4 regions of the Streptomyces sp. 2114.4 genome follow, and region 3 is predicted to be linked to each of the others. Evidence: riboswitches for the same ligand, from Rfam matches in the RefSeq annotation. Region 3 holds a riboswitch; each other region holds the start of a gene.

Region 1 (3,851 bases), 2.4 Mb from region 3:
CGTACCAGGCCGCGGAGCACCTTGAGGTGAGCCGGGCTGCGGCGGACGGCCGCGCGGGCGGCGCCCAGCGGCTCCAACAGGGCGCGGACGTCGAGGAGATCGGCGGCCTCCTGCTCGGTGGGCTCGGCGACGCAGGCGCCCGCGTGGTGGCGGGTGGTGACAAACCCTTCGGACTGCAGGGTTCGCAGCGCCTCACGGACCGGCACTCTGGAAACGCCGTACCGGGCCGCAAGGATCTCTTCGATCAGCCGGCTCCCCGGCGCCAGCGCACCGGAGACAATGTCATCGCGAATCGCCGTGCACACCGCATGAGCGGAAATATGGCCTCGCATCTTCCGTGCCTCCGCCGTAATCCCCTGGAAACGCCGCCGGTCGGCGCCTTTTCCGTGACTCTATTCGACCGGAACGCCTTTCCGGTGGACTCCGGTTATTCAGGGAAATTTTTTGGCCGGAAGTTGGCGGGAGGGCTCGGCATATCCCCGGCTCCACGGCCGCGGCGCCGGATACGCCGAAGCCCCGGCCGTGGAGCCGGGGCTTCGGGCGGACGCTCGGCGCGACGCGGCCCCTGTGAGGAGCGCGGGCGGGCAGGGCGGAAGGTCAGACGTTGACGCCGTGCGAGTGCAGGTACGCGACCGGGTCGATGTCCGAGCCGTAGTCGGCGCCGGTGCGGGCCTCGAAGTGCAGGTGCGGGCCGGTGGCGTTGCCGGTGGCGCCGGAGAGGCCGATCTGCTGGCCCGGGGTGACGTGCTGGCCGACCGAAACGCCGAGCGACGACAGGTGACCGTACTGGGTGTACGTACCGTCACTCATCTTGATCACGATGTTGTTGCCGTACGAGCCGCCCCAGCCGGCCTCGACGACGGTGCCCGTGCCGACGGCGTGGACGGAGGTGCCGGAGGCGGCGTGGAAGTCGATGCCCGTGTGGCTGCCCGAGGACCACAGGCCGCTGGAGGCCTTGTAGGAGGTGGACACGTAGGAGTCGGCAACGGGGGCGACGAAGGTGTTGAGGCGCTTGCGCTCCGCCTCACGGGCGGCGCGTTCCTTGGCCTTGCGGGCGGCCTCGACGCGCCGCTTGGCCTCCTCGGCCTGCTTCTTGGCCACGGCCTCCGCCTTCGCCTTCGCCGCCGCGGCCTCCGCCTCGGCCTGCTGCTCGTCGGCCTGGGCCGCGACATGGTTGGCGAGCTCGTCACCGAGCACCACGGCATGCTGCAGACCGGTGTCGTGGGTGCGGGCCTCGTCCGTGGCCGCCAGCGCCGGCGAGGCCACGGAGGCGACCACGCCGCCGGCCGCGAGGGTGGCTATGCCGGCGATGTTGCGGGTCGTCCGAACGGGGCGGCTCGTACGACGGTGCTTCCCGGTGGCACGGATGAACGCCATGTACTGGCTTGTCCTTTCCCTCCTTCTCGCCTACCGGGTTAGCTGACGGGTTCGGAGCAGGAAGGTCTCCTACGGGCTCCTCCGGAGGGGAGTCCGATTCACCCCAAGGGACTCTGGGTCCCCGGCTCCCCAGGCTCGCGCCGTACGGGGACTCGGCGATGACTGTCCGGTGCCACGGTTGTGGCGGAGTTGTGACGGACAGCCGGACCGACGCTAAACGGGGCAACTTTCAATCGGCAAACAGAACCGCTTTTTTGTGCGGGATGCCACAAGAACCGAGGCACCGGACGCAATAAACCGGACATACGGCAACTCCCGTGGCGGACCGCCGCCACGGGAGCTGCTTTGTCGATATGTGACCTTCCGTCACATGGCGGCACTAGCCGCCGACGACCGTCACCTCACCGATGCCCAGCGCCTTGACGGGCTCGGCGATCTGCGCCGCATCGCCCACCAGGACCGTCACCAGCCGGTCCACGGGGAAGGCGTTGACGGCCGCCGCGGTCGCCTCCACCGTGCCGGTCTCCGCGAGGCGGACGTACAGCTGCGCCTGGAAGTCGTCCGGGAGGTGCTGCTCCACCTGGTCGGCGAGGGTGCCGGCGACGGCTGCCGCGGTCTCGTACTTCAGCGGCGCGACCCCGACGAGGTTCTGTACGGCGACATCCCGTTCGTCGTCCGTCAGCCCCTCTGCCGCGAGGGTGCGCAGCACGTTCCACAGGTCGTCGAGCGCCGGGACGGTGGAAGCGGTGTCCACCGACCCGCTGATGGCGAGCAGTGAGGCGCCCGTGGCCCCCTCGGGGGACGTGGGGGCGGTGGAGCGCAGCACCTGGCCGAAGGCGCGCACCCCGTAGGTGTAGCCCTTCTCCTCGCGCAGAACACGGTCCAGACGGGAGGTGAGGGTGCCGCCCAGGCAGTACGTGCCGAGGACCTGCGCGGGCCACACCCGGTCGTGCCGGTCGGCGCCGATACGCCCGATGAGCAGCTGCGTCTGGACGGCGCCCGGGCGGTCCACGATCACCACGCGGCCGGTGTCGTCGGCGACGATCGGCGAGGCCTTCAGCGGCTCGGCCGACGAGCCGCGCCACGCGCCGAGCGTCTCGGCGAGCGCGGCGTCCAGGTCGACCCCGGTGAAGTCACCGACGATGACGGCAGTGGCCGTCGCGGGCCGTACATGGGCGTCATAGAAGGCGCGCACGGCTGCGGCATCGACGCGCCCGACGGTCTCCTCGGTGCCCTGGCGCGGCCGCGACATGCGGGACGTGGCCGGGAACAGCTCCTTGGACAGCGCCATCGCCGCGCGCCGGGCCGGGTTGGCGAGCTCGTGCGGGATCTCGTCGAGACGGTTGCGCACCAGCCGCTCGACCTCGCTCTCCGGGAAGGCGGGAGCGCGCAGCGCGTCGGCGAGCAGGCCGAGCGCGCGCGGCAGCCGGGATGCCGGCACCTCGAGGGAGACCCGTACGCCCGGGTGGTCGGCGTGCGCGTCCAGGGTGGCGCCGCAGCGCTCCAGCTCGGCGGCGAACTCCTCCGCGTCATGCTTGTCGGTGCCCTCCGACAGCGCACGCGCCATGATCGTGGCAACGCCGTCCAGGCCCTCGGGTTCGGCCTCCAGGGGAGCGACGAGGTTGATCTCGACGGCGACGACCTGCTGGCCGGGGCGGTGGCTGGTCAGGAGGGTGAGCCCGTTGGGCAGTTGGCTGCGGTCGGGGGCCGGGAAGGCCCACGGCCTGGGTGCGCCGCCCTGGGGCTGCGGGTGAAAGTCCATGCTGCTCACGGGGGAATCGGCGTGGGTGGTGGCGTCGCTCACTGGTCCGCCTCCCCTTCCTCGGTGTCGGCGGCGTCGGTCGGCTCGGTGGGCTCGTAGACGAGCACCGCGCGGTTGTCGGGGCGCAGCCGGGCCTTGGCGACCGCCTGCACCTCCTCGGGAGTGATGTCCAGAACGCGCTGCACGGCGGTCAGCGCCAGCTGCGGGTCGCCGAACAGCACGGCGAAGCGGCACAGTTCGTCGGCGCGGCCGCTGACCGTGGCCAGCCGGTCCAGCCATTCGCGCTCCAGCTGGGCCTGTGCCCGCTCCATCTCCTCCGGGGTGGGGCCCTCGGCGGCGAAGCGGGCCAGCTCCTCGTCGACCGCGCGCTCGATGCCGGGGACCTCCACGCCGCCGGACGTCTTCACGTCCAGCCAGCCCAGCGAGGGCGCGCCGGCCAGCCGCAGCAGGCCGAAGCCGGCCGCCACGGCGCTGCGGTCACGGCGCACCAGCCGGTTGTACAGGCGGGAGGACTCGCCGCCGCCCAGGACGGTCAGCGCGAGATCGGCGGCGTCCGCCTCACGGGTGCCGTCGTGCGGCAGACGGTAGGCCGCCATCAGGGCACGGGCGGGCACGTCCTCCTCGACGACCTCGCGCAGCTCGCCGCCGATGACGTCGGGCAGCGTGCCGTCCCGCGGCGCCTGCTTGCCGTCGTGCGCGGGGATCGAGCCGA
Region 2 (3,851 bases), 550 kb from region 3:
GTCCTTGCCCTCGAACTGGTACTTGCCGTCCTTGTAGAACTCGGAGGCGGCGACGTCCAGCGCGAGCGCGATGTCCTGGCCGGGGGCGTAACCGGCCTGCTTGATGGCCTCCAGGATGAGGTCCAGGGCCTCGCGGTTGGAGCCCAGGTTCGGGGCGAAGCCGCCCTCGTCGCCGAGGCCGGTGGACAGCCCGCGCTCCTTCAGGACCTTCTTGAGGGTGTGGTAGACCTCGGCGCCCCAGCGCAGCGCCTCGGAGAACGACTCCGCGCCGATCGGGGCGATCATGAACTCCTGGATGTCCACGTTGGAGTCGGCGTGCGAGCCGCCGTTCAGGATGTTCATCATCGGGACGGGCAGGACGTGCGCGTTCGGGCCGCCGAGGTAGCGGAACAGCGGGAGGTCGCTGGCCTCGGAGGCGGCGTGCGCGACGGCGAGGGAGACGCCGAGGATGGCGTTGGCGCCGAGCGAGCCCTTGTTGTCGGTGGCGTCCAGGTCGAACATGGCCTGGTCGATCAGCCGCTGCTCGGTGGCGTCGTAGCCGACGAGCTCCGGGCCGATCTGCTCGATGACGGCCAGGACGGCCTTCTCCACACCCTTGCCCAGGTAGCGGTTCGGGTCGCCGTCACGAAGCTCGATGGCCTCGAAGGCGCCGGTGGAGGCGCCGGACGGCACGGCGGCACGGCCGGTGCTGCCGTCGTCGAGGCCGACCTCGACCTCGACCGTGGGATTACCTCGCGAGTCGAGAATTTCGCGGGCTACGACGACGTCGATCGACGGCACGTTGTCTCCTTCGTGGGTGTCTGGCGTTCTGCGCATGAGCCTAACGGCCCGGGGTGCGTCCGCCCGCCCTTGGCCCGCTCCGTGGGACGGAACGGCCCGGAATACTCCCCAAAGGCCCAGTTCGCGGGACATGTGAGGGCATTGTTCGCTGAATGGGAAAAAACCTTGATCGTCGCCGGTCACCGGCGTGCGGCCGCCTCGGCTGCGGCGGCCCGGTCACGGCGCCGGACGAGAGAAGCCCCGCCGCGACGCGCTGGGGAAGGGCGCGCCGGGCGGGGCGGTCTCACACAGGAAGCGGTCTCACGGAGGTCTCACACGGGAAGGGGGCTCGCCGCTCGGGCCCGCCTGATCCCGGTGAGCGGAGACTCAGACGTTGAGCTTCTGACCCGGGAAGATCAGGTTCGGGTTGCCGCCGATGACCGACTTGTTGGCCTTGTAGACGGACTTCCAGTCGGTGCCGTGCGCCTTGGCGATCTTGGCGAGGGTGTCGCCCGCCTTGACGGTGTAGTTGCCGTGGCCCATGGACTTGCGCTCGGTCGAGCGCGAGGCGTGCTGCTCGGGGGCGGCCGGGGCCTTCTTCGTCTCGGCCTTGGCGGAGCCCTGGTCCTGCTGGGGAGCGGACTTGGTCTGCGCGGAGCCGGAGGTGTCGACGTCGGCCGCGGGGCCGCCGGAGGTCAGGTTGCCGGCGCCGGCGCAGGACCAGGCGCCCGGACCCTGGATGGCCAGAAGCTTCTCGGCGGCGGCGATCTGCTGGGACTTGCTGGCCAGGTCGGCGCGCGCGGCGTACTTGGTGCCACCGGCAGCGGCCCAGCTGGAGTTGGAGAACTGCAGGCCACCGTAGTAGCCGTTACCGGTGTTGATCGACCAGTTGCCGCCGGACTCGCACTGGGCGACCTTGTCCCAGGTGGAGACGGAGGCGGCGGAGGCGGAGGTGGCACCCATCAGCGGGACGGCCACGGCAGCACCGGCGATGCCGGCGAGGGTGGCGACGCGGACGGCCTTGGAGGGACGACGGTGCTTGCCCTTGATGATCAGCATGGTTCGTTCGTTTCCTCACCGACGCCTACGAGGTGAGCTGTCGGGTTCGGGCTGTGAGAATCGCCCGGCCGTGTGCGCGTGGCGCACGTGGCTTCACCCCAAGCCGGCTGACCCGCTTTCACGGGCGGGGCCGGCACTTACCTTGGTTCCCCCGCTCCTGCCTTCGGCGCTTGCGCGTCAAGTGCCTCCGATCACCGGCAGGATTCGGCGTGTGATCAAAGGGCCCGCTTTGGCGAGCGGTCCTGACGTTAAGCAGTAATGGGCTTGGGGTTCAAACCCCACCATCTGAACCAAGTTGACCGCTTTTGATCACGACTGGGTCACATACCCGCAGGTGAACCCCGGTTTACCGCGACGGCACACACCGGGGTCCAGCCGAGTCAACGAGACGCTTGTCTCACTTTCCCAAAAGCGGTCGAACGGCGGCGAATTACCCCGCGGGGTGCCCGAGATCGAGCAGTTGGCCCGGCTTGATCAGGTCCGCGTCAGAGCCGATGACGTCCTCGTTGCGGTCGTAGAGGGCGCTCCAGCCACCGGACAGCCGGTGGGCCGAGGCGATGGCTGACAGCGTGTCACCCGGGCGCACGGTGTAGTCGCCGTCGGCCGCCGGGCCGGTGCGCTCGGCGTCACCGCGCGAGGCGTGCCGGCCGCCGGAGGACCTGCCGCCGTCGTCGGCGTCCTCGTCGCCCGCACCGCCGCGGTGCTTGCCCTGCGCGGGCGTCTTGTGCGGCGTGCCGGAGGTGTCCGTACGGCTGCCGCCCTCGGACGGGTCGGCGGACGGGCCGGCCGACCGCGACGGGTCATCGGACGGGCCTGTGGACCGCGACGGGTCGGTGGACGGGCCGGTGGACCGCGACGGGTCGTCGGCCCGGCCGCCCGGCGTCGCCGGTCCTGAGGCCTCGTCGCCGGGCTCGTGCGTCCCGGCGGAGTCCGAGCCGTCGGGCGACGGCGTCGGATCGGACGGCTCGTCGCCGGGCCGGTCGTGCGTCCCGGCGGAGTCGGACGCGTCCGGGGTGCCGGACGAGTCCCAGGGGTCCGGGGAGCCGCCGTCGTCCGACGGGGCGGGCGAGGGGGTGGCGGTGCTGCCCGGGTCGACCTCCGGCGCCTGGCCGTCCTTGGTCAGACCGGCGCTCACCGCACAGCTCGACCAGACGTCCGGGCCGCGGTGGTCGAGGATCGACTCGGCCACCGCGATCTGCTGGGAGCGGCTGGCGAGGTCGGGGCGTGAGGCGTAGGCCGAGCCGCCGTAGTTGTCCCACATCTCCTGGGTGAGCTGCAGCCCGCCGTAGTAGCTGTTGCCCGAAGCCGCGCTCCAGACGCCACCGGTCTCACACTGCGCGACCTTGTCCCAGGTCGCGGTGTCGGCGGCGTGGGCGCCACTCGCGGCGAGCAGTGGCAGGGCGAAACCGGCGCCGGTCACTCCCGCCGTGACAAAGATGGCCGGTGCCTGGCGGGGTCGACGGTGTCGGCCGTTCCCGGAACGCATACGGATGCCTTTCGCGCGGCGGTTGAGTTGTACGACGAGCTCTGCGAGCTGTTCGACGCATACCCAGCCGGCCGTCGCGCACGAGGCGCACCGTTACACCGGTCCCCCACATCACCGCTTCGGCCGATCGGGTGGAGCCCGTCGATCGTCGGTGGAAAGGTAGCCGGGGTCACGGGTAGTTACAAGTCGGTGTAGTGCAGATCACGCGAAGGTCACGCGCCTGACTCTCTGTCACTTTTGCCCTTGTTACTGGTCAGGGCGTTCGGGCGAGAACTCCACCGGCAGCGACCGCAGTCCGCGCATGATGAGCCCGCCACGCCAGCGCAAGGCGTCCGGTTCCGCCGCGAGCCGGAGGTCCGGGAGCCGGGTCAGCAGCGTCGCCAGAGCGGCCTGTCCTTCGAGCCGGGCGAGCGGCGCGCCCAGGCAGTAGTGGATGCCGTGCCCGTACCCCAGGTGCTGGTTGTCACGACGGGTCAGATCCAGGACATCCGGCTCGGTGAAACGCGCCGGATCGCGGTCGGCGGCGGCCAGTACCACCAGGACCGGG
Region 3 (3,851 bases):
GCGGCGCCTCGGCGGCGAGCGCGGGCAGTTCCTGGAGCAGATCGCCGCGCACCAGCCGTGGCCGCGGCGCCGGCCGCACCGCCTCGACGGCCGCGGACAGCCGCGCGGCGCGCTCCTCGTCGCCCGGCCATACGAGCGCCTGCAGCCAGCGCAGATCGTCCGGTTCGGCAGCCGGGTCGAGCGGGTCGAGGCCGATACCGGCCCGCCAGACGATCCGCGGCATCCGGCCCCGGCCGGGCAGCAGCTCGTCAGCCGTCCACCCCGTACGGCACTCCAGCACCAGGGGGCTCTCCGGCGCCCCTGCCTCCGCCTCCGCCGCTGCCTCCGCCTCGGTGAGCGGGGCGCCGCTTCCCCCGTCGCCCTCGTACCGGCGCAGGTAGCGGTAGCGATAGCGGTCGGGATGCAGACACAGCCCCGCCGACGTGCCGACCTCCAGCAGCGCCAGCGGCTGCGGCAGGCGGGCGAGCAGCGGCAGCAGCGTCGCGCAGTGGGCCGGTTCGTCGGTCCGGGGCGAGCGCTGCATGATCACCGCACGCACCTCGTTCCAGTGCCGTACCGTCCACTCGCGCCAGCGGCCGTACGCGGTTTCGCCGCGCGGCCCCAGCTCGGCGTGCGGGCCGTCGAGATAGCGGACGGTGGCGAGCAGAAGCTCCGGTTGCTGTGCGCCGCCGGCCGGCAGCGACCCCGACACCAGATCGCAGAGCTCCGGGTCGTGGCTGATCCGCGCGCTCAGCTCCTCATGCGCCGCGGACCGCCCCCGCGCCTGGCGCCAGGAGAACTCCCGGTACCGCTCCGCCAACCCCCATGTGCCGACCACGGTGCGTTCGACGTGACGGGTGTTCCCGGTGTTCCCCGCGTTGACGGCCATGATCCGACGTTACTGCTCTCACGTTCCGTAACCGAGGGGCACCCCTCCGCATAACGACTGGTGCACAATCGCCGCGAGATCGTTTAGGCGCGGACGGTCAACTCGCCCGGTTTGCAGCCATGCTGGCCGAAAAAGTCCAGGCCAAAGCTCCTGGGAGGCCGCTACGAAATCCCGGGAAGGCTTGGAATTCGACTGCGTTCTCTATTACTGTCCGATAACGCAGCGCGGTCGTCCCAGCCGTCGCAAGAGGCGGCACCGTGCGCAGACGCCGAATCCCGCACGCGCTTTTCACGCACCTCCAGCACCTCGAACTGCACCAAGGGAACCGGGGAACCACTTCCTTGGGGTGAATCGGACGCTCTCCGCCAGCGGGCGCCCGTAGGAGACCTTCCTGCTCCGAACCCGTCAGCTAACCCGGTAGGCGAGAAGGAAGGAAAGGAGAGCGCCCCCGTGGCGTCCAACAGGCCTGCCCCCGAGGGTCCGTCCGCCTACGACCTCGATGACCGAGGTGCCTTCCCGGGCCCCGGTCATGCGGACAACATCAACGACGGGCCGTGGGAGGAATGGAATCCCACCGAGGATTCCGTCCGCTCGGTCCGCGGCAAGCACCGGGTGGCCAAGCAGCGTGGCGGCGGGCTCGCCCGCGGTGGCACGGTCCTGGGCGTCGGCGTCATCGCGGCGGTCGGTGCCGGCGGCATGGCCACGGCCGAGGGCCGCCCTCCGGTGCCGATTTCGATGCCCGACGTCGGCGGTATGGCCGACGACGTCGCCGACAAGCTGCCGGACGCCAAGTCGCTTCCCGGCGTCGGTGACCTCATATCGGACGAGGGCACGGATACGGGCGCGGCTTCGGCCTCGGACTCCGCCGCGGGCGTGGCTTCGGCCTCGGACTCGGGCGCGGGCGTGGCTTCGGTCTCGGACTCGGGCGCGGACGCCGGCGAGGCGCTGCGCAGCCGCATCCTCCAGCAGGCCGACGCGCAGCAGGGCGCCGCCGAGCAGGAGGCCCGTGAGACCGCCGAGCACACCGCTTTCCAGACGGCCGTCCAGGCAGCCGACGCCCACCAGAAGTCGGCCGAAAAGGCCGCAGCAGCCAAGAAGGCGGCCGAGTTGGAGGCCAAGCGCGAGGCCGAAGAGGCGGCCCGTCAGAAGGCGGAGGCCGCCCGCCTCGCCAAGCTGGCGAAGAACTTCATCGCTCCGGTCTCCTCGTTCACGCTCACCGCGAGCTTCGGCCAGGCCGGCGACCGCTGGGCCGCGGACCACACCGGGCAGGACTTCGCCGCGCCGGCCGGCACTCCCGTCAAGGCCGTGCACTCCGGCACCATCACCCAGGCCGGCTGGGCCGGCTCGTACGGCTACCGCATCGTCCTCACCCTCGACGACGGCACCGAACTCTGGTTCTGCCACCTGTCCTCGATGGTCAAGACCTCCGGCAAGGTCGGCACGGGCGATGTCATCGGCCGCGTCGGCGCCACCGGCAACGTCACCGGCCCGCACCTCCACCTGGAGGTGCGCCCCGGCGCCGGCGACCCGATCGACCCCATGCCGTGGCTGCGCGATCACGGCATCAAGGTGTGAACGCCTGACGGGAGGTGCCGTCGGGGGGAGAGGGAACGGAGGGAATAACTCCGCTCCCCCCGACGTTGCCACCACGTATGACCGCGACACACACTCCCCGGAATCGTCAGTCCCTGGGCTCGCTCTCCGTCTCCCCGCTGTCCCTCGGCGGCAACGTCTTCGGCTGGACGGCCGACGAGCGCGCATCCTTCGCCGTGCTCGACGCCTACGTGGCGGGCGGTGGCAACTTCATCGACACCGCCGACGTCTACTCGGCCTGGGTCCCCGGCAACAAGGGCGGCGAATCCGAGACCGTCCTCGGCAACTGGCTGGCCTCCCGCGGCAATCGCTCCGATGTCGTCATCGCCACCAAGGTCGGTGCCCACCCGGACTACAAGGGTCTGTCCGCCGCCACCATCAAGTCCGCGGTCGATCACTCCCTCACCCGTCTGCGCACCGACTACATCGACCTCTACTACACCCACTACGACGACGAATCGGTCGAGGTCGGGGAATTCCTCACCGCGCTCGACGACCTCGTGCGGGCCGGCAAGGTCCGCGAGATCGCCGCGTCCAACATCTCGGCGGAGCGCCTGGAGGAGTCCCTGGCCTTCTCCGCCCGCGAGGGCCTGGCCCGGTACGTCGCCCTCCAGCCGCACTACAACCTGGTCTCCCGCGACACCTACGAGGGCGAACTCGCCGACACAGCCGCCCGCCACGGCCTCGCCGCGGTTCCGTACTACGCCCTCGCCTCCGGTTTCCTGACCGGCAAGTACCGCCCGGGAACCACCGTCGACAGCGCCCGCTCCGGCGGCGCGGCCAAGCACGTGGACACCGACCGCGGCCGGCGCGTCCTGCAGGCCCTCGACGCCGTCGCCGCGGCCCACGAAGCCGAGGTGGCCACCGTCGCCCTCGCCTGGCTCGCCGACCGGCCCACCGTCGCGGCCCCCATCGCCAGCGCCCGGACGGTGGAGCAACTGCCGGCGCTGCTGGCGGTGGCCGACCTGACGCTGACGGAGGCGGAACTGGCGCTTCTGGACGAGGCGTCCGCCTGAACCAACTCAGAGGCGGGGAGGGGGCGGACCCCAGGGTGGGGCCGGGCCGGGGAGGCGGGCCCCAGGCCCGCACAGCCGCCGCCCCCTCCCCGCGCTCCTCGCCGCTCTACTTCCGGCGGTCGACCGCCACCCACGACGCCAGCGCCACCCCACCCGCCACCGCGAACACCGAAGGCCAGGCCCCGATCTTCTTGGCCAACGGATGCGACCCGGCAAACGCCGCCACATACGCCCCACTCAGCGCCGCCGCCGTCGCGCTCCCCGCCTTCTCCTGCCACCCCTTGGCCGCCACCGCCCCGGCCACCGCCAGCGCCACCCCGCCGAGCGGCCGCTTCTTGGTCCAGCGGGCGGTGGCGTAGCCGCCTACCAGGCCG
Region 4 (3,851 bases), 1.3 Mb from region 3:
GAGGACATCGCGGACCTCCTTGCGCTCGTAGAAGCGCACCCCGCCGACGACCTTGTAGGGCAGTCCGACCCGGATGAAGATCTCTTCGAAGACCCGGGACTGGGCGTTGGTGCGGTAGAAGACCGCGACATCGCCGGCCTTGGCGTCACCGGCGTCGGTCAGCCGGTCGATCTCGTCGGCGACGAACTGCGCCTCGTCGTGCTCGGTGTCGGCGACATAGCCGGTGATCTTGGGGCCGGCGCCGGCGTCCGTCCAGAGGTTCTTGGGGCGGCGGTTCTCGTTGCGCTCGATGACGGCGTTGGCGGCGGACAGGATCGTCTGCGAGGAGCGGTAGTTCTGCTCCAGCAGGATCGTCGTCGCGTCCGGGTAGTCCTCCTCGAACTGGAGGATGTTGCGGATCGTGGCGCCGCGGAAGGCGTAGATCGACTGGTCGGCGTCGCCGACGACGCACAGCTCGGCGGCGGTCTCGGCGGGGCCGACCAGCTCGCGGACGAGGGTGTACTGGGCGTGGTTGGTGTCCTGGTACTCGTCGACGAGGACGTGGCGGAAGCGTCGGCGGTAGTGGTCGGCGACGTCCGGGAAGGCCTGGAGCAGATTGACCGTGGTCATGATGATGTCGTCGAAGTCCAGGGCGTTGGCCTCGCGCAGCCGCGCCTGGTACATCGCGTACGCCTCGGCCAGCGTCTTCTCGAAGCCATCGGCAGCAGTCCCCGCGAAGGTCTCCTCGTCGATGAGCTCGTTCTTGAGGTTGGAGATCTTCGCGCTGAAGGACTTGGGCGGGTAGCGCTTGGGGTCCAGATCCAGATCGCGGCAGACCAGTGCCATCAGGCGCTTGGAGTCGGCGGCGTCGTAGATGGAGAAGGAGGAGGTGAAGCCCAGCTTCTTGGACTCGCGGCGCAGGATGCGGACGCAGGCGCTGTGGAAGGTGGAAACCCACATGGCGTTGGCGCGCGGACCGACCAGCTCCTCGACGCGCTCCTTCATCTCGCCGGCGGCCTTGTTCGTGAACGTGATCGCGAGGATCTGGCCGGGGTGGACATGGCGCTGGGCGAGCAGATGAGCGATGCGGTGGGTGAGCACCCGGGTCTTGCCGGAGCCGGCGCCGGCGACGATCAGCAGCGGGCCGCCCGTGTGCACCACGGCGGCCTTCTGCTCGTCGTTGAGCCCTTCCAGCAGCGTCGCCGGGTCGAGGACCGGACGGGCGGCGCCGTCGCGGTAGTACGCCTCTCTGGGCGCGGGCGCGTCGAACCTCCCGCCGAAGAGGTCGGCGGGGATCTCCTCCGGGGCCGGGCCGTGCTCGTCCTCGGGGGCGGGGGGTGCTCCTCCTCGCCCTTGGGGCCGAGGTCCGCCAGGAAGCTGTCGTCAAAGAGGCTGCTCATCGCCCACCGAGTCTAGGCCGCCGCACTGACAGCCCGCGGCCCAGTAGGCGATTGCGGCCCGCTTTCGCCGCGGGCCGTGGCAGCGCGGCAGGTCAGACGTCCGGGGCCGGATGCCACCGGTCGGCAGCTCGTCTACCCGAATCCGACATCTGTCACGACAACCCCCGCATCGCGTTCAGGTCACAAAAAGGTTTCGGGCATATCGAACATCAGCCTTCACAGGAGCCACACGAGTTGGCTAACGTCCTCGCTCAGGCAGCCCGCCTCCCCGTGGACGACAGCGTCCGCACGGGCCGCCCACGCCGAGTCCGGCCCTGCCCTTGGGCACCCGGAGCCGGGGACCCACCAGCACCACCGGGGTGAATCGATCCGGACAGCCGCCGTCGGCGGAGATCCGGACCGTAGGGCAAGCCTTCCGTCAGCGACACCGCCCGAACCCGACAGCTAACCCGGTAGGCGGTCCACGGAAGGAGTCGCCGGCCTTGGCGTCGCATCGCAAGCCGCGCACCAGCATTCTCACCTCGCCCGGAGGACGGCGTACGGCGGTCGGGCTCACCACCGCCGCCCTCGCCTCGGCCACGCTGCTCTCGCAGTCCGCCGACGCGGCCCCCCGGGCGCCCAAGCCCACCGTCGAAGAGGTCAAGCAGAAGGTCGACGACCTCTACCACCAGGCCGAGGTGGCCACCCAGAAGTACAACGCCGCCAAGGAGCACACCGACGACCAGCGTGACCGTGTCGACGGACTGCTCGACGCCGCCGCCAAGCGGGCCGAGAAGATGAACGACGCCCGGCGCCGGCTGGGCACCTTCGCGTCGGCGCAGTACCGCACCGGCGGCATGAACCCGACGGCGCAGCTGATGCTCGCCAAGGACCCGCAGCAGTTCTTCGACCGCAGCCACCTCATGGAGCGGCTGACCGGACGGCAGAAGGAGGCCGTCTCCGACTACCAGGAGCAGCAGGCCGCGGCCGCCCGGCAGCGGGCGGAGGCGACCCGCGACCTGGAGCGGCTGCAGACCTCGCAGGCCTCGCTCAAGGAGTCCAAGCAGTCCGTCCAGCAGAAACTGGCCGAGGCCCGGCAGCTGCTGTCCGAGCTCACCGCCCAGGAGAAGGCGCGGCTGGCGGAGCTGGAGCGCCAGAAGGAGGCGGCGGCCAAGCGCAAGGCCCAGGAGGAGGCCCGCAAGCAGCAGGAGCGGGAACGCCGGCAGCACGACGGCGGCACGTCCGGCGGCCAGACCGGTGGCGGCGCCGACGACGGCGGCTCGACCGGGGGTTCGTCCTCCACCCAGGCCGAGAAGGCGCTCGCCTTCGCCCGCGCCCAGATGGGCAAGCCGTATGTGTGGGGCGCGACCGGACCCAGCTCCTACGACTGCTCGGGACTGACCCAGGCGGCGTGGAAGGCGGCCGGCGTCAGCCTGCCGCGGACCACCTGGGACCAGGTCAAAGCCGGCCAGCGGGTCGCCACCAAAGACCTCAAGCCCGGTGACCTGGTCTTCTTCTATGACGACATCAGCCATGTGGGCATGTACATAGGCGGCGGCAAGATGATCCACGCCCCGCACCCGGGCGCCGACGTCCGGGAGGAGTCGATCTACTACATGCCGATCTACGGGAGCGTCCGCCCGGGCTGAGGCCCGGCCCCCGCTCCCCCTTCAGGCCACCCCCCCACGGCCACCCCCCACACGCCACCGCGCGGCCGTCGCCTCCGGATGAGGAGTGCGATGACCGCGCGGTGTGCCGTTCGGGGAGCCTGCGTCGGCGCCCGGAGCCCGGTTCCGGGGCGCCCGCCGCTGTGGCCCGCGCCCCGAGCCCGGTTCCCGGGGCGTCCGCCGTTCCGCTCAGGTCCAGAGCACGGCGATGAAGATGTTGGCCACCGTCAGCGCGCCGACCGCGCCGAAGAGCGGCGGGGCGATCTTCTCGTCGTCCCGCTTGACGTAGACCAGCCCCAGGATGACCACCAGAACGGCCATCTTGATGCCGAGCTTGATGGTGTTGAGGCTGTGGTCCTCGGCCTGGTTGAGGCCGACCAGCACGATGCCGGTGACGAGCATCGTCAGCGCACCGTGCAGCATCGCCGGCACGAAGCGGGCGGTGCCCGCGCCCATCGCCTTCATCTGGGTCAGGAAGCCGCCCAGCAGGGAGGCGATGCCGATGATGTGCAGGCCGACGAAGAGATTGATTACTACGTCCATAGTGCTGGATCGTAGCCGCCGCATAGCACGGCTCTTCAGGCAGGGCGCCCACAATCGCCGCTTCGGTCAGGCCGGGCCCGCTCCCGGCCGTGCGGCCGTGGCGCCACGGTCACCTGCGCGCCGGTGCCGGTCGAAAGCGAACAATCCCGGGCAAGTGGACTCATCACCGCAACGCCCCGGCTTAGCGTCCTCCTCCAGGCGGTCGACTCCCCGCCCTCGCCGGCCTCCCACCGGCGTCCTGTCGGCCGCCCCGCCGTGAGGTGCGGCGGCGGTCCGTTCCCTC

What was found. A riboswitch is a leader RNA that binds a small molecule or an ion and turns the genes downstream of it on or off. The one in region 3 is predicted to bind cyclic di-AMP.
Region 1: it holds a riboswitch for cyclic di-AMP, as region 3 does, so the genes downstream of both, CFW40_RS26890 (M23 family metallopeptidase) here and CFW40_RS16030 (M23 family metallopeptidase) in region 3, are expected to answer to the same signal.
Region 2: it holds a riboswitch for cyclic di-AMP, as region 3 does, so the genes downstream of both, CFW40_RS13485 (transglycosylase family protein) here and CFW40_RS16030 (M23 family metallopeptidase) in region 3, are expected to answer to the same signal.
Region 4: it holds a riboswitch for cyclic di-AMP, as region 3 does, so the genes downstream of both, CFW40_RS21980 (C40 family peptidase) here and CFW40_RS16030 (M23 family metallopeptidase) in region 3, are expected to answer to the same signal.

Annotation. Positions count from the first base shown of each region.
Region 1 covers NZ_FYEY01000001.1:6,100,826-6,104,676, reverse strand. Annotated here, with positions in the region: gene CFW40_RS26895 (GntR family transcriptional regulator) at 1-332, opposite strand, end outside; gene CFW40_RS26890 (M23 family metallopeptidase) at 598-1,377, opposite strand; cyclic di-AMP (ydaO/yuaA leader) riboswitch at 1,390-1,545, opposite strand; gene CFW40_RS26885 (pitrilysin family protein) at 1,757-3,139, opposite strand; gene CFW40_RS26880 (pitrilysin family protein) at 3,178-3,851, opposite strand, start outside.
Region 2 covers NZ_FYEY01000001.1:3,123,076-3,126,926, forward strand. Annotated here, with positions in the region: gene eno (phosphopyruvate hydratase) at 1-780, opposite strand, end outside; gene CFW40_RS13485 (transglycosylase family protein) at 1,147-1,818, opposite strand; cyclic di-AMP (ydaO/yuaA leader) riboswitch at 1,826-2,038, opposite strand; gene CFW40_RS13490 (transglycosylase family protein) at 2,249-3,238, opposite strand; gene CFW40_RS13495 (cytochrome P450) at 3,551-3,851, opposite strand, start outside.
Region 3 covers NZ_FYEY01000001.1:3,672,348-3,676,198, reverse strand. Annotated here, with positions in the region: gene CFW40_RS16035 (DUF2332 domain-containing protein) at 1-868, opposite strand, end outside; cyclic di-AMP (ydaO/yuaA leader) riboswitch at 1,125-1,307, shown strand; gene CFW40_RS16030 (M23 family metallopeptidase) at 1,319-2,443, shown strand; gene CFW40_RS16025 (aldo/keto reductase) at 2,521-3,477, shown strand; gene CFW40_RS16020 (hypothetical protein) at 3,584-3,851, opposite strand, start outside.
Region 4 covers NZ_FYEY01000001.1:4,977,153-4,981,003, reverse strand. Annotated here, with positions in the region: partial or broken gene pcrA (DNA helicase PcrA) at 1-1,379, opposite strand, end outside; cyclic di-AMP (ydaO/yuaA leader) riboswitch at 1,670-1,854, shown strand; gene CFW40_RS21980 (C40 family peptidase) at 1,862-3,007, shown strand; gene CFW40_RS21975 (hypothetical protein) at 3,215-3,568, opposite strand.